Regions from separate parts of the Roseateles albus genome, predicted to be linked through region 2. Evidence: riboswitches for the same ligand, from Rfam matches in the RefSeq annotation. Region 2 holds a riboswitch; the other holds the start of a gene.
The links. A riboswitch is a leader RNA that binds a small molecule or an ion and turns the genes downstream of it on or off. The one in region 2 is predicted to bind S-adenosylhomocysteine.
Positions count from the first base shown of each region.

Region 1 (8,411 bases), on a different contig from region 2:
CTTGTTGGCATGCAGATGGCGCACCTGGTCGTAGTCGACCTTCAGCTCGGCGATGAACTTGGCGGCTCGGTCGTCGCTGAGCAAATCACTGCAGACGCCGACGCTTCGCGAGGCATCCGGCACATAAACGACCGGCCCCTCGTAATGCGGCGAAATCTTCACCGCCGTATGCACCCGGCTGCAGGTGGCGCCGCCAATCAAAAGCGGCGTGCCGCGCGAACGGAAATGCTCGTCGCGCTGCATCTCGGCCGCCACATGCTGCATTTCTTCCAGGCTTGGCGTGATCAGGCCGGACAGGCCGATGATGTCGGCGCCCTCTTCCTTGGCCTTGGCCAGAATGTCCTGGCAAGCCACCATCACGCCCATATTGACGACTTCGAAGTTGTTGCACTGCAAGACCACGGTGACGATGTTCTTGCCGATGTCATGCACATCGCCCTTGACTGTCGCAATAACGATCTTGCCCTTGGGCTTGGCCTCGCCGCCGGCGTCGATCAAGGCCTTTTTCTCGGCCTCGATATAGGGCAGCAAATGCGCGACCGCCGCCTTCATCACCCGCGCCGACTTGACGACCTGGGGCAAGAACATCTTGCCAGCGCCAAAGCGGTCACCGACCACATTCATGCCGGCCATCAAAGGGCCTTCGATCACATGCAGAGGGCGCCCGCCACTGGCTTGTATCGCTTGCCAAGCTTCTTCGGTATCGGCGGTAATGAATTCGGTGATGCCGTGCACCAGCGAGTGGCTGAGCCGCTCGTTGACATCACCGGCACGCCAGGCGAGGCGCGCCGTGTCATCGATCGACATGCCCTTGGCGCGCTCGGCCACTTCGATCAGGCGCTCGCCGGAATCGGGGCGGCGGTTCAAGACGACATCCTCGACCCGTTCGCGCAACTCGGCGTCGAGGTCGTCGTACACACCCACCATGCCGGCATTGACGATGCCCATATCCATGCCGGCCTTGATCGCGTGATACAAGAACACGGTGTGGATGGCCTCGCGCACCGGGTCATTGCCGCGGAAGCTGAAGCTCACATTGGAGACGCCGCCCGAGACCTTGGCGCCGGGCAGGTTCTGCTTGATCCAGCGCGTTGCCTCGATGAAGTCGACCGCGTAGTTGTTGTGCTCCTCGATGCCGGTCGCGATGGCGAAGATGTTCGGGTCGAAGATGATGTCCTCGGGCGGGAAACCGACCTCATCCACCAGCAGCCGGTAGGCGCGCTCGCAGATCTCGATCTTGCGCGCAAAAGTGTCGGCCTGGCCCTGTTCGTCAAAGGCCATCACCACGGCGGCAGCGCCGTAACGGCGCACCAGCTTGGCCTGGCGCTTGAACTCGGCCTCGCCTTCCTTCATCGAGATCGAGTTGACGATGCCCTTGCCCTGTATGCACTTCAGCCCGGCCTCGATGACGCTCCATTTGCTGCTGTCAATCATGATGGGCACGCGGGCGATCTCGGGCTCGCCGGCGATCAGATTCAGAAAGCGCACCATCGCGGCCTGGCTGTCCAGCATGGCCTCGTCCATATTGATGTCGATCACCTGCGCGCCGTTCTCGACCTGCTGGCGGGCGACGGCCAAGGCGTCCTCGAACTGACCATTCAGAATCAGCCGGGCGAAGGCCTTGGAGCCGGTCACATTGGTGCGCTCGCCGATATTGACGAAGAGCGTGCCGGCATCAACCTGCACCGGCTCCAAACCGGAGAGCTTCATCGCCGGTGGCGTTGAAGAAAAGGTGCTGGCGGAATTTGTGTTCATGGCGGCCTCGAGAAAACATCGGGCCGCGAACTCACCGCGGCCACGAAAAGCATGGATCGGTGAGCGTCGTTATCAGCAGCGGGGGGAAAACCAAACTGCCTGTTCAAGCCTGGCGAGCCTCCGCCGATCTCGCGATCGATGCGGGTGGACTGGTCGCAACGCTCCTTGAACCGTGCGCGATTTTACGCACAGCGCGGCTTTGCCCTGAATTTAGCGCCTGGGCGGCCGACAATCATGCAGCGAAAACTGCAAAGCCCATGGACTTGATACAGCTCCCCCCCAACAGCCTGCGCGTCGGCCAGGTTTTGACGTTTTCCCTGCGTGACGCGAGCGGCAAGCTGCTGGTTGCCAGCGGCCAGACCCTCAGCAATGCGCCGCAAATGCAGGCCTTGCTGGCCAGCGGCGTCTGGGTGTTGGCGCATGAAACCAAGGAATACCAGCGCGCCATGGCGCACAAGATGGACACCTTGATGCATCAAGGCGCCAATCTGGGCGACATCGTCAAGGTGCAGGCCGACTTCGTCAAACCCGATCGCAATAAAAAAGTCGATCTGGGCGAGCAGGCCGCCTGGGCCGATCTGCAAATGCATGCGCACAGCCTTCTGCGCGACCCACGCACCGATGACTTCCGCGGCCGCTTCCAACAGTTGCACAACGACGCCGTCGCGCGCCTGAACAACAAGCCCGACGCCATCTTGATGCTGCTGATTTTTGACGCCACCCAAGGTTTCGAAAAGTACAGCGGGCGCCACGCCCTGCTCTGCCTGGCGCTGGCCGAACTCTGCGCGGCCAAGCTCGGCTGGCCCGATGACTGGCGGCTGGCGCTGACGCAAGCGGCACTGAGCATGAACATCAGCATCAGCGCCCAGCAAGACCGCTTGGCCTCTCAGGTCGAAGAACCCTCCTACAGCCAAAAGCAAGCCTTGGTTTCGCACGGCGACCGCTCGGCCGCCTTGTTGAGCGAGTTGGGTGCCAGCTCCGAGCTGTGGCTCAAGACCGTTTGCCTGCACCATGACGCCGGCCCTGGCCCTTTGGCGGGGCGCGCCCCAGCCGAGCAACTGGCGCGGCTGTTGCGGCGCATCGACATCTTCGCCTCCCGCATCAGCCCACGCGGCTCCCGCAAGGCACAACCCGGCGCGATGGCCGCGCGGGCGGTTTTTCTGGATGAACTGAAGCAACCCGACGAGGCCGGTGCGGCCATCGTCAAGACCCTTGGCCTTTACCCACTGGGCAGCTTAGTGCGCCTCGCCAATGGCGAGGTCGGCATCGTCTTCAAGCGCGGCCACAGCGCCACCGAACCTATGGTCGCCAGCCTCCTAGGCAAAAGTGGCAACCCTTTGAGTGAGCCCGTGCCGCGTGACACGCGATTGGCCAGTCAAGCCATCAGCGCCAGCCTGGCGCCGCATGAGCTGAAGCTGAGGGTGTCGATGGAGAAGTTGCTGAAACTCTAATTAGCCAGCCACCAGCTCACTGAAAAACTTCTGGCCGCTGGCCCGCGGTTTGTAGGCCGAGACCTGGCGCGCAATCGCCGCGATATGGTCGGGTGTCGTGCCGCAGCAGCCGCCCGCGATGTTCAAGAAGCCGCTACGGGCAAACTCTTCCATCAGGCGGCCGGTCACATCCGGCGTCTCGTCAAAGCCGGTGTCGCTCATCGGGTTGGGCAGGCCGGCGTTCGGGTAGCAGCTGATTGCCGTGGCACCCGCCGCCTTGGACAGCTCCTCGATATAGGGGCGCATCAGCGTGGCACCCAAGGCGCAGTTCAGGCCAATCGCCAAGGGGCGGGCGTGACGCACCGAATGCCAGAAGGCGGTCACCGTCTGGCCCGACAGAATGCGGCCGGACGCATCGGTGACGGTGCCGGAGACGATCACCGGCAGGCGCTCACCGGTGTCTTCCATCAACTCGTCCAAGGCAAAGATGGCGGCCTTAGCGTTGAGCGTATCGAAGATGGTTTCGACCAGGAACAGATCGACCCCGCCTTCCAGCAGCCCCTTGGCCTGCTCGTAGTAGGCTGCGCGCAAGGTGTCGAAATCGACATTGCGGGCACCGGGGTCATTGACGTCGGGGCTGATGCTCGCGGTGCGCGGCGTGGGGCCAAGCGCTCCGGCGGCGAAGCGGGGTTTGTCGGGCGTGCTGTATTTGTCGCAGGCGGCGCGGGCAATGCGGGCTGCCGCCACATTCATTTCAAAAGCATAGGCCTCGAGGCCGTAATCCTCTTGCGCAACCGAGGTGGTGCCGAAGGTATTGGTCTCGATGATGTCGGAACCGGCCGAGAGGTATTGCTCGTGGATTTCGCTGATCACATCGGGCCTTGTCAGCACGAGCAAATCGTTATTGCCCTTCAGGTCCTTGGGGTGGTCGGCAAAGCGCTCACCCCGGAAATCGGCCTCCGTCAGTTTGTAGCGCTGGATCATCGTGCCCATGGCGCCGTCGAGAATCGCGATGCGTTGCTGCAGGATGGCGGGCAGGGTCGCGCCGCGCGTGTAGGTGATGTTGGAGGCGGTATTCATGCCGCCATTGTAGAAAGCCGCTGAAGCTGTGCAAAAAAACGGCTTGAAATAACAAAGACGCCCGCTGGAAGGCGGGCGTTCACATCAAGAGATGGGCAACTCAGGCAGCTTAGGTGCGCGGGCGGCCTTGACCGCCACCGCGCCGGCCGCCGCGACCGGCGTCGCGCTCTTGCGTGCGCTCGCGGCTGCGAGGTGCATGCTGCGGGCGGCCGTCGCGCGGGTCACGCGCCTCGCGTGCCGGCGGCCGCGCGGCAGCTTCCTGGCGGGCAATCTCCAACAGGCCCGGCAACTCCTCGGGCGTCACACCCTTGAGTGCGCAGAAGTTCGGCAGGGTCAGCGTGGTGCGCTCGAAATCATGCAAGAGCCCGGCACGATTGCGCGCTTGCGTCTGTTCCAGCTCGAGTCGCTCTTGCTGCAGCCCACGACGGCGAGTCAATTCTTCGACCGCTGCCGCTCGGTGTTCGTCGCTCAAATCACCGGCCGGCTGGCCGTCCAAGTCAAAGCGGGTGCGTGCCTTGCTGATCGCCATCAGATAGCTGGTGCTGCCGGTATGGCGGCGCAAAAAGGCCGACAAGGCCGCCTTGGTGAACACGCCCGGGGCACGCTCTTGAATATCGGCCTGAACGCGCAGCTTCAGCGGCTTGACACCGCCACCGACGAAAAGCGCTGGGAACAGCTCTTTGAGCTTGGCCGCACAGGCGGCCGGGCTCATCTCCTTGGCGGCAAGCACGGCGGCGGTCGCTGCCTCGGCCGTTGCTTCAGGCGCAGGGACTGCGGCCTCGGCCTGCACGGCGCCGGCTGGGGCTTCCACAGGGGCTTCGGCCGGGATGTCCAATGCCGGGATTGGCGCGGGGGTAAGAGCTTCGTTCATGGGCGGGCGCTGAAAAACTTCAAAAGGAATCAAGCCCGTATTGTCCACTGGACCGGACTTGACCCGAAATCAGCCGCCAAACACCTTTTTCAGCAAGGCGCTGCCGCTGGCCAGCGGGTCTTTGCGGATCTTGCGTTCCTCCTCGGCAATCATCAAAAACAAGCCGTCCAGCGCCCGCTTGGTCACGTATTGCTGAATATTGGCGTCCTCAGCCTTGACCAGCCCGAAACCGACACCTTTGCCGGCCACCGCGTTGTATTTGTCGGCCAGCGCGACCTTTTCGGTCGCGTGCGTCACGATGGGCAAGAATTGCGCCGTCAAGGGCTCACGCGTCTTGCCGGCAAAGAAGCGCGTCACCGAGTCGTCATCGCCCTTGACGATCTGCAGCGCGTCTTCAACGCTCATGGACTTGACCGCATTGAGCAACAAGGGCCGCGCCGCCGGCACTGCGGCTTCGGCGGCGCGGTTCATGGCCAGCAACAAGTCGTCCACCTGCTTGCTTTGACCCGTCATCTTCAGCAACTTGGCGCCGTCTTTCAGGTAACCGGGCAGCTCGATCTTGACGGCCGGGTTGCCCATAAAGCCATCCGTTTTGCCCAAAGTCGCAATCGCCGCTTCGGCACCACGTTCAAGTGCCAGGCGGATGCCGGAAGCGGCGTCGCTCTCGGTGACTGCGGCCCAAACCATCGCTGTGGGCGCCAGCATGCCGCCACCCATGGCCGCCCAAATCATCATCTGTCTGCGTTGCATCTTGTTAGCTCCCGTTTTGGAAAAACTCAGGCCTTGATCGCTTCGGAGGCTGCCTCGGCAGCTGCCTCAAACAAGGCCCCGACGTCCTGATCAATCGCGCCGAACACGCTCAAGCCATCGCGGCCCTTTATTTCAACGCGAATGCTATCGCCGAATTGCATGTACTCGGTCTTGGCTTGGCCGGCTTCCAAGGCTTCGAGCGCGCGCTTTTCGGCAATGCTGGCGAAGCCCCGGGACGCATCCTTGTTGGCAACATAGCCCGAACCGATGACGCTGCCGGCACGCAAGCGGCGCGTCTTGGCGGCATGCGCGATCAGCTGGCCGAAGTGAAAGCTCATGTCGGACCCGGCTTCGCACAAGCCCACCTTGCGGCCGTTCCACATCACCTGCAGCGGTAGATCAACCCGGCCGGCGCTCCAGGCCGCGCCCAGCTCATCGGGCGTGACGGCGACCGGGCCGAAGGCGCTGAGCGCTTGGCTGTGCAGCTCGCCCGAGCGCACATGGCGCAAGCGCCAGTCATTGACCAGCGCCAGCAGGCGCACACCCTCCAGCGCTTGCGCCGGCTGCGTGCCGCAAGCGATGTCGCCGGTGATCACGGCCAACCCGGCTTCAAAATCAATGCCCATTGCCTCGGATGCGAACAAGGCTGGCTCGCAAGGGCCCAAAAAATCATCGCTGACGCCGCGCGCCATTGCCGGCTCGCTGAGCTGGCTGGCGGCCGTGCTTGGATAAGCGCCGCCGCTCACCCGTTGATAGGCGCGCGGCAGCGGCGCCATGCATTGCTTGGGCTCGAAGTTGAACGCATGGCGCAGCTTGCCATGGTTCAGCTGGGTGTAAAGCTCCTCCAGCTGTGGCGACAAAAAGCCCCAATCGTCCAGCACCTGCTGCAGCCTCGTGGCGATGCCGTTGGCGTAGTGCGCCTGACTCATATCGCGCGACACAACGATCAGTTGGCCGTCGCGCGACCCATCTCTATAGCTGGCAAGTTTCATCGGGGGTTTGAAAGCGGCAAAGCGTTAAACAAAAAGCTGGCAGCATTGTCCAATGCGCAGCGTACCAAGGATCAAACCAACTCGGCTTTTAAGGCCCGGGGCCGCCGGCTCGCTGCGCCCATGGGTTTGGGGCGCAGTGCTGAGCCTGGGCCTGCACTTTCTGCTGATGGCGCCTCGGCAAAAGCCTGCCCAGCCCGTCCAGGCCCACGCGCCGGCCATCAAGCTCAGCCTGCCAAGCGGCGCAGCAGCAGCAGCAGCAGCAGCAGCAGCAGCAGCAGCGCCCGAGCTGCCCAAGACAACTGAGAGGGCCACCACCGCCGCTGCAGCCAAGCCCGCGCCGGTAAAGCAGCAGATAGAGAAACCCTTTGTCGCACCGCCCTTGCCCGAGGCTGTGGCCTCAGACTTGCCGGCTTCAACTGCAGTTGCAGTCGCGGTCGCACCGGCCGTCGATTGGCGCTATTTGCTGCTGCAGAACGACGCCCGAGGCCAGGCCAGACTGAGTTGGCAGCCGGGTGGCGCCGTCTATACCCTGCGCCTGGAACGGGAGCTGGAAGGACGGCCACTCCCGGGCTCAAACAGCCAGGGCCGCCTGGATACGCAGGGCCTGAGCCCCGAGCGCTTCACCCAGCAGCGACCGGGGCGCCAGGGTCAGGCGCCGCGCGATGCAGCCGCGACCAATTTCCGGCAGGGTGAAAGGCAAGACCAGATCAGCTTTTCCGCAAGCGCCGAGCAAGTTCCCATGCCAGGCGGCGTACAGGACCGCATCAGCTGGTGGCTGCAGCTGGCCGCCATCGTTGCCGCGACGCCGCAGCAGTTTGTGCCCGGCCGGGAATTGCGCATGATGGTGGTGGGCCTGCGCGGCGAAGCTCGCGAGTGGGTCTTTGAGGTGCTGGATCGCCAAGACCTTGCCTTGCCGGTGGGCCCCATACCCCAAGCCGTGCACCTGCGCCGCGCTGCACTGGGGCCGTACAGCGGCGAAATTGAGCTTTGGCTAGACCCCGCCCGCCACCACCTGCCGGTACGCCTGCTCGTCAAGCTGCCCGACGAACGAGACTGGGAACTGCAGCTGCTGGATGAGGGTTTGCCTCAACCCTGATTCAGGGGGGAGATCGATAATTTTTGACGCTTTGAACATGAATATCTGTCTTCGATGCGCCGAAATGAACCGAGTTCTGACATTATTTGTGCACGGTCAGGTGCTTTTCTGCCGATAAGGCTTGAAACAGGCGCCGCTGGCCGCAGTTGACGCTGAAAGGAGCCACCATGCACATGCTTTACAACTCCCCCAGTTTCAGTGTCGTCAAGTTCGACATTCAAGTAACTGAGCCTTTGCCGGGCGAATTTTTGCTGGCCAACCCCGACTTGCAGCTGAACCGCGGCGGATTCGAGATCGTCGACAAATTCAGCCGTAAAGAAATCTTCATCGAAGGCGCGCTGGCCCAGCAGTTTCAGGACGGCGTCGAGGCCTTGATCGAGCAAGATCCGAGTGAAGAAGATCTGGATGACTTCATCGAGGGCTACGCCAAGATGGGC
Region 1 covers NZ_JAQQXT010000007.1:131,913-140,323, forward strand. Annotated here, with positions in the region: gene metH (methionine synthase) at 1-1,755, opposite strand, end outside; S-adenosyl-L-homocysteine riboswitch at 1,810-1,928, opposite strand; gene PRZ03_RS12850 (HD-GYP domain-containing protein) at 2,013-3,206, shown strand; gene PRZ03_RS12855 (homocysteine S-methyltransferase family protein) at 3,207-4,265, opposite strand; gene PRZ03_RS12860 (ProQ/FinO family protein) at 4,375-5,136, opposite strand; gene PRZ03_RS12865 (DUF4197 domain-containing protein) at 5,206-5,886, opposite strand; gene PRZ03_RS12870 (fumarylacetoacetate hydrolase family protein) at 5,913-6,878, opposite strand; gene PRZ03_RS12875 (DUF3108 domain-containing protein) at 6,931-7,974, shown strand; gene PRZ03_RS12880 (BTH_I0359 family protein) at 8,142-8,411, shown strand, end outside.
Region 1: another riboswitch for S-adenosylhomocysteine. It lies ahead of metH (methionine synthase); the one in region 2 lies ahead of ahcY (adenosylhomocysteinase).

Region 2 (8,411 bases):
CGCGACGGGGTCGACTACCGTGACATCCATCTCAGCACGCACCGTCATCTGGCCGGCATTCTGCAGGCACAAGGCATCGTCAAGATGAGTGTGGAGGCCATGCTTGAGCAAGGCGTGACGTCCATCTTCATGCCACACGGTATTGGCCATTTGCTGGGCCTGCAGGTGCACGACATCGGCGGTTTCATGGCCGATGAATTTGGCAAGCTTGCGCCCAAGCCCGAGGGCCACCCCTATCTGCGTCTGACCCGCAAGCTGCAGGCCGGCATGGTGGTGACGATAGAGCCGGGTCTGTATTTCATCCCGACGCTGTTGCGTCAGCTGCGCGCCGGCCCTGCGGCGGCAGCGGTCAATTGGCCCTTGGTCGAGCACCTCAGTCGCTTTGGCGGCATACGCATCGAAGATGATGTGGTCTGCCGGGCAGAAGGCGGGCCGGAGAATATGACGCGGGATGCCTTCGCTGCGCTTTGAGCAAGAAAAAAGCCGCTGCAGCCTGAAAAGGCGCAGCGGCTTTATTTGACTAAGCTCGCTTAGAAGCGCATGCCCAGGCCAACGCCGACCAGCAGCGGATCAACCTTGAACTCGCCAATATCAGCACCGTTGGAGTAAACGGTGGTCTTGATTTGAACCTTCTTGAGGTCCACGTTCAGGTAGAGGTTCTTGGCAACTTCAATGTCGGCGCCGATCTGTGCGGACAGGCCCCAGCTGTTGTGCTTCAGGCCCAGCTTCAACGCAGCGACATTGGCGTCAAACTGCACGTCCGAGATATTGGTGTAGTTCACACCCAGGCCAACATAGGGGCGGAACATGCTGGTTGGGCTGAAGTGGTACTGCGCGCTCAGTGTAGGGGGCAGATGCTTGAAGCTGCCGATCTTGCCCACGCCGGTGACGGACAGGTCTTGCTTTTGCGGGTAAGTCAGGATCAGCTCAACCGCGACATTGGGGTTGATGAAATAGCTGATGTCCAGCTCAGGCAGCCACTTGTCGTTGATCGAAGCTTCGGCAGGCTTGCCAACAACGCTGGTCAAGGTGGAGCTCAGCTTGGAGCTATTGTCATTGGCCGATTGCAGATGCACGGCGCGCACGCGCACCAACCAAGGGCCTTCTTGTGTGGTCTGAGCCTGAGCCGAGAAGCTGGCCAAGCCCAGAGCAGCGGTTGCACAGACGCCAGCGATTGCAGCAGCAAAATTCTTGTTCATTGATCTACTTTCAAAAAGCCGGGAATAGCCCCGATGAAAGAGATTGGAATGCTGCTGAGGGGGTAAACCCTTGATCTAACGCAAAGTAAAAAAAGCCCTCGCGAGGAGGGCCGGGGGCATTTGACTTAACTCAAGAAACTTGGCCGAGCCTGAGGCGTTTACACAACTCCAAGGTCAAGCCTGACTGATTGAGCGTATAGAAATGGATGCCGGGCGCGCCCCCGGCGATCAGGCGCTCGCAAACGCGCGTCATCACGTCCAGGCCAAAGGCGCGGATGGAGGCCGCATCGTCCATATAGCCTTCCATCTTCAGCGCCACCCAGCGCGGGATCTCGATCCCGTCGCGGGCCGCGAACTGCGCGATACGGGCATAGTTGTGGAAGGGCATGATGCCGGGCACGATGGGCGCCGTCACACCGAGTTTGCGCACCTCGTCAACGAAGTTGAAGTAAGCATCCGGGTTGAAGAAGAACTGCGTGATTGCCGAGTTGGCGCCGGCTGCCATCTTGTCGGCGAAGTGCTGCAAGTCCTTGGCGGCATAGCGTTGCTGCGGGTGGTACTCGGGGTAGGCGGCGACCTCGATCTGCCAGTCGGCACCTTGTGTCTCGCGGATGAAAGCGACCAATTCGGACGCATAACGGAACTCGCCTGCGGTAGCGGTGCCGCTGGGCAGGTCGCCGCGCAGGGCGACCACGCGGCGAATGTTCTGCGCGCGGTAGGTGGCCAGGATTTCGGCGATGTTCTCGCGTGTGGAGCCCACGCAGGACAGATGCGGCGCGGCCTCGAAACCGGCGCGGGCAATGTCTATCACCGTGCTGAGCGTCTTGTCGCGCGTCGAGCCGCCGGCACCGTAGGTGACGCTGAAGTAATGCGGGTTCAAGACGCTGAGGTCTTGCACCACGGCCTTGAGCTTCTCGGTCCCGACCGGCGTATTGGGCGGGAAGAACTCGAAGCTGACAGGGATGGATGATGTTGTGCTGCTCATGGCTTGTCTTTCGCTGTCCCCGGTGCTTGCGCCCAGAGGAAGAATTCTTTATTTCCATCACCGCCGGTGATGGCGCTCTCAAAATAGCCCAGGACCTTCCAGCCCAGGTCTTTGGCGGCATTGCGGGCCTGCGTTTCCAGCAAGGGGTATTGCTTGGCGTCTTTAACCAGACCGCCACGCGCCAGCGCTTTCTTGCCCAACTCGAATTGCGGTTTGACCAGCAGCAAGACCTGACCCTCGGGCGCTAACCATGCGGCCAGATGGGGCAGGGCGCCCAGCATCGAGATGAAACTCAAGTCACCAACGATGAGCTCAAAGCCGCCTGCCGGCGCGTGCTCGGTCAAGGCCGAGCCGGCCAGTTCGCGCACATGCAGCTGCTCCAGCGCCACCACCTGTGGGTGATTGCGCAAGGTTTCGTGTAACTGGCTGTGGCCGACGTCGACGCCGACCACCTTGGCAGCACCCGCCTTGAGCAGGCAGTCGCTGAAGCCGCCGGTGCTTTGGCCCATGTCCAGCACGCACAGGCCGCTCACATCCAGGGCGCTGTGTTTCAGCGCCCCTTCGAGCTTGAGCCCGCCGCGCGACACAAAGCGCAACTCCGCGTCATCGTTGACGCGCAAGTCGCCATGCTCGTTGAGATCCTCACCCGCTTTGCGGATCGCCTGCCAGCCCGCCGGCCCCTGCCATTCGGCGGCACCCGCCGCGATCAGCCGCGCGGCCGCCGAGCGGGTTGGCGCCAGGCCTTTGGAAACTAACAGTTGATCTGCGCGCATAAAAAAAAGTTCTCGGTCTTGCGAGGCGTAGCGAGCGGTCGTCAGGCTAGACGCGGGCGGATCCGCAGACCGGAGCCTAGCAGCGCTAGGTGAGGATCTGCGGAGGGACCCGCAACGACGCCTGTCGGCCGCGCAGTAGCCTATCGATCAGTAGCGGTAGGTGTCTTGCTTGTAGGGACCAGCCTTGGGCACGCCGATATACGCCGCCTGCTCATCCGTCAGTTCCGACAGCTGCGCATTCAGCGTTGTCAGCTGCAAGCGCGCCACCTTCTCGTCCAGATGCTTGGGCAGCACATAAACCTTGCCGATGTCGTAAGCGTCCTTGTGCGCGAACAGCTCGATCTGGGCGATCGTCTGATTCGCGAAGCTCGACGACATCACATAGCTCGGGTGCCCGGTGCCGCAGCCCAGGTTCACCAAACGGCCCTTGGCCAGCAAGATGATGCGCTTGCCGTCCGGGAAGATCACGTGATCGACCTGCGGCTTGATCTCTTCCCACTCGTACTGTTCCAGCGACGCGACTTCGATCTCGTTGTCGAAGTGGCCGATATTGGACACGATGGCGTTGTGCTTCATCGCCAGCATATGCTCGTGACGGATCACGTTCTTGTTGCCGGTGGTGGTGACGAAGATGTCGGCCTTGTCGGCCGCGTATTCCATCGTCACGACACGGAAGCCTTCCATCGCCGCTTGCAGCGCGCAGATCGGGTCGATCTCGGTCACCCAGACTTGCGCCGACAGCGCGCGCATTGCTTGTGCCGAGCCTTTGCCCACATCGCCGTAACCGGCGATCACGGCGACCTTGCCGGCGATCATCACGTCGGTGGCGCGCTTGATGCCGTCCACCAGCGACTCGCGGCAGCCATAGAGGTTGTCGAACTTGCTCTTGGTGACCGAGTCATTGACGTTGATGGCGCGGAACAGCAACTCGCCCTTGACCGACATTTCCTGCAGGCGGTGCACGCCGGTGGTGGTCTCTTCGGTCACGCCGAGGATCTCGGCGCTCTTGCGGGTGTACCAAGTGCCGTCAACGGCGATCTTGGCCTTGATGGACGCGAACAACACGCGCTCTTCTTCGCTGCCCGGCTTGTCCAAGACGCTCAGATCCTTCTCGGCCTTTTGGCCCAGGTGCATCAGCAACGTCGCGTCGCCGCCGTCGTCCAGAATCATGTTCGGGCCTTCGCCGGGAGTTCCCTTGGCGCCGAAGTCAAAAATGCGGTGCGTGTAGTCCCAGTAGTCGGCCAGGGTCTCGCCCTTGTAGGCAAACACCGGCGTGCCGGCGGCGACCAAGGCGGCGGCGGCCTGGTCTTGGGTCGAGTAGATATTGCACGAAGCCCAGCGCACTTCGGCGCCCAGCGCCTGCAGTGTTTCCACCAGCACTGCGGTCTGGATGGTCATGTGCAGCGAGCCGGTGATGCGCGCGCCCTTTAGCGGCTGAGTCGCGGCGTATTCCTTGCGGATCGCCATCAGCGCGGGCATTTCGCACTCGGCGATATTCATTTCCTTGCGGCCCCAGGCGGCAAGGCTCAGGTTGGCAATATGGTATTGGTCTTTGGACAAGGTGGTGGCAGTCATTGCGAGCTCCTTCATGCAATCTATGAAGCCGCTGCTGTCACCGTATGAGGGATTGCCCAAGCCCGAGGTGGGACTTGGCAAGCGTTCACCCACGCGAAAACGTCAGCGGGTGAGCGCAGTTGCAGGTTCTGCGGGCTTGGCAGCCCATGGTGCAAAACTTTTCCGAGCCTGGCCTGGGTTGTTGAGAACTCAGGTTGCAACGCTCCTCGGAACAGCGGCAATTCTAGCCGCATGCGGTATTTCAATGCGCGGAACAGGGCCAAGATTACGGACAATCGCGCTTATGCAGCCTTTCAGCCTTTGCCCGCCCCAGCGCCTGCGCCATTTGCGCGGCGTGTTGACCGATATCGATGACACGCTGACGGCCCATGGTGAGATTGCGCCGGCCGCATTGGCGTCCTTGCAAGCCTTGCGTGACGCCGGCGTTCCGGTGATTGCCATAACGGGCAGGCCAAGCGGCTGGAGTGAGCCCTTTGCCTTGGCTTGGCCGCTGCTTGCCATCGTGGCGGAGAACGGCGCCGTGATGCTGCGCCGAGATGAACATGGCCTGTTGCAGCGCGAGTTCAGTCAAGCTGATGAGCGGGTTCGCGAGGCTAATTTCGAGCGCTTGCAGGCCTGTGCGGCCGATGTGCTGCAGCGCGTGCCGGGGGCATGCCTGGCCAACGACTCGGCCGGCCGCCTGACCGATATCGCCGTCGACCACAGTGAGTTCGCTCAGTTGGATGCGATACAGATTGCGGCCGTCTGCGCCGTGATGCGCGAACATGGCTTGGTGGCCACCGTCAGCTCCATCCATATCAATGGTTGGATTGGCGAGCACAATAAATTGTCGGCAGCCATTTGGGCCGTCCCGGCTTTATTGGGTGAGGCTTTCGATCCTGAACGCTGGCTCTATATTGGCGACTCAGCCAATGATCAGCTGATGTTCGAGCGCTTGCCGCTCACGGTTGGGGTCGCCAATATCGCACAGTGGGCGCCCCGTTTGCAGCATCTGCCCCTTTACGTAACGCAGGCCGAGCGGGGCGAAGGTTTTGCCGAATTGGCGCAGGCATTGCTTCGGGCCCGAGGCAGTGCTTAAGGCAGACTTGCACCCAAGAACAGAGCCATTTTTTGCTGCTCAATCTCCAAGGCTTGGCGTAGCGCCTTGTCGGGCGGCGGGTGGCTTTCGGCATAGCCGAAGTCGCTGATCAATTGGCCACTCTGGACTGACAGATTCGCCCAGCCCAGTACTTGGCCGCGCCACAACATCGGCAGCGCGTAATAGCCCATCTTGCGTTTGGCGGCGGGGGTGTAGGCTTCAAAACGATAGGCCCAACCCCAAAACAACTCGAAGCGCAAACGGTCCCAAACGACGGGGTCAAACGGCGCCAGCAAGCGCAGTTCGTCATCGAGGCGCCAGCGCTTGGCTGCGGGGTTTTCGCCTTCGGGCCAGTACCATCGGATGCCATCGATTTCGGCGTTAGGTAGGGTCTGCCGTGCGAGGCTCAAAGCGCGTTTGATCTCGGCACCAAGATGCGGGGCGCCATAGCCCAGCAGGCTGCACAGCTGACCCAGGCTGCGCGAGGGCAGGGGCGCGTACTTGGCCAGTACCAGTTGCAGCAAGGCATGGGCCTTGGCTTGTGGGCTGCGCTCGTCTGGGGTGTGAGTCACCGCCGCATAGATGCGCTGACCGGCTTCGCGACGCTGCACCCGCAACATGCCGCGGTAATGCATGTCGTCTAGCAAATGGGTGGTGGCGCTGCTGCTGCCTCCCCAGGCATTGCGGGTGCTGCCCAGGTCGAAATGCGCCTGGATGTCGCGCGGGTGGCTGGGCCCGCGGCTGCTGACAAAGCTTTGCAGGGCTTGGGCATGGCCTTTCGTCTTGCTGTCCCAGGCGCGGCGGGCCACGCGGGGGTGCATCAGCTGCAAATGTTCACGCGGCAGAAACCCGTAGTTGACGAGGCAATCCTCTTCAATCGCGAGCTGGCTATAGCGGCGCTCAAGGTCGCCGGCCCGGTAGTCTTTGACGCGTAAACGCAGGGTCAGGTCCTGTGCACGAGCCGGGGCTCGTATCGGATCGGCCTGCACAAAGCCCAGGCGTTTGATGGCGCCCGGCAAGGTCGTTGGGGTGAACAGGCTGCGAGCGACGGCGTAGCGGCGCAGGTCTTCGAGCGCGATGGGGCGGTTGGTCATTTTGCTAGTGTGCAACACCACACTAAATTGGATCGGGCTCGCGTATGTCTGTGCCCATGTCAACGCCCAAATTGGCCGCCCGGGCGCTGCGCTGCTCATGCGTGTCCATCTGCATCTCGAAACTGAAAAAGCAGTTGCGTCCGCGTGATTTGGCGGTGTAGAGCGCATCATCCGCGCGTCGCAGCAGGCCTTCGACCGTGGTGGATTGGTCGGGGATGCAGGTCGTGATGCCGCCCGACACGCTGACATGGGGCGCCACGGCCGACTTGGGGTGTTGAATCGCCGTCAGCGCCAAGGTGCGCAGCACGGCGCGAGCAAAGGTCATCGCACCGGAGCGCGGTGTGCCAGGCAGGATCAAGGCAAACTCTTCGCCGCCATAACGGGCCGCATAGTCGCGCGGGCGCCGGCAAGTTTCTTGCAAAAGGCGGGCAACGCGCTGTAGGCAAGCATCGCCTTCGACATGCCCGAGGCTGTCATTGAAATCTTTGAAGTAGTCGATGTCACACAGCACCAGCGTCAGCGTCTGCTTGTCGCGCTGGGCGGCGAGGATTTCTTGCTGCAGCCGGGCATCAAAGGCGCGCCGGTTCGGCAGGCCGGTCAGGGCGTCTTCATGGCTGAGCCGGGTCAGTTGTTCGTTGGCAAAGCGAAGCTCGTCAGACAATTCGAGCAGCCGCGTCTGCATGCGGCGCAGGCGCTGCATCGCGCGCAACTTGGCCTGCAGCACGGTGGCCGACACGGGCTTGATCAGATAGTCATCGCCGCCCGACTCGATGCCTTGCCAGAGATCTTGATCCTTGTCGCGGCTGGACAGGAAGATGATGGGTGTCCATCCGCCCGCTTCCACAGCCCGCATTTGGCTGGCGACCCAGTAACCGTCATGCCCGGGCATTTCTACGTCGAGCAAGACCAGGTCAGGCGACTCCGCTTGAAACAAGGTCAAGGCTTGATCGCTCGAGCCGGCCTCCAGCACCTGGTGGCCGGCGGCCTGCAACTGCGCCGAAAGAATGCGCCGCGCTGTCGCCTGGTCATCGACCACCAAGACCCGCAAGGCGGGCAGGGAGGAGGCTTGCAGCAGTTCTGACATGGTGCTTGTTCGGGTTTTGGGCCGGCGGGGCGAATGAAATTATGCGGTTTGCAGCCGCGCCGTCTAGCGGGTTTCCGAGTAGAAGTGGGCAACCGGCAGGGGGGGCGGGCGCATAGTGCTACAGAATTTGGCGGCGCTGCCGATGACGCAGAGGAACGCCGGGCTTTTCAGCCAGGCGTCATCTTGTTTGCTATTCGGCACAGGGCAGGGCGGCCGCGCACTGCGAAAAACCATGATCAACTCCACCCTCCTCGAAGCCAAGGTCTTGCTGCTTGAGCATGACCCGGAGCAATACCAGGTTCTGACCGACTTTTGCCAGGAAATCGGTCTGATTGCACTGCCGCGCTCGGCCAGTGACGCTTTGGCCACGCTGGGCAAGCACAAGGACCTGGGCGGCGTGCTGCTCGCCGATAACCTTCCTTGTGATCAGGGCGACGCCTTGCAGCTGGCCTGTGCTATTCACAAGCTACGCCCCGAGCTGCCGATTTTTCTGCGACGCAGCAGCGAGCGCGAGTTGAGCGCTGCGGAGCAACTGGCCGTGTGCCAGAACTGGAACACCGGCGACACCGACACCTTGCGCGCCGCCATCGACCACGCGATTTTCAGCCTCAGCTACCCGCGCA
Region 2 covers NZ_JAQQXT010000018.1:14,313-22,723, reverse strand. Annotated here, with positions in the region: gene pepQ (Xaa-Pro dipeptidase) at 1-471, shown strand, start outside; gene PRZ03_RS21545 (OmpW/AlkL family protein) at 531-1,199, opposite strand; gene metF (methylenetetrahydrofolate reductase [NAD(P)H]) at 1,330-2,184, opposite strand; gene PRZ03_RS21535 (TlyA family RNA methyltransferase) at 2,181-2,957, opposite strand; gene ahcY (adenosylhomocysteinase) at 3,105-4,532, opposite strand; S-adenosyl-L-homocysteine riboswitch at 4,637-4,746, opposite strand; gene PRZ03_RS21525 (HAD-IIB family hydrolase) at 4,816-5,610, shown strand; gene PRZ03_RS21520 (DNA glycosylase AlkZ-like family protein) at 5,607-6,704, opposite strand; gene PRZ03_RS21515 (GGDEF domain-containing response regulator) at 6,727-7,788, opposite strand; gene PRZ03_RS21510 (chemotaxis protein CheX) at 8,021-8,411, shown strand, end outside.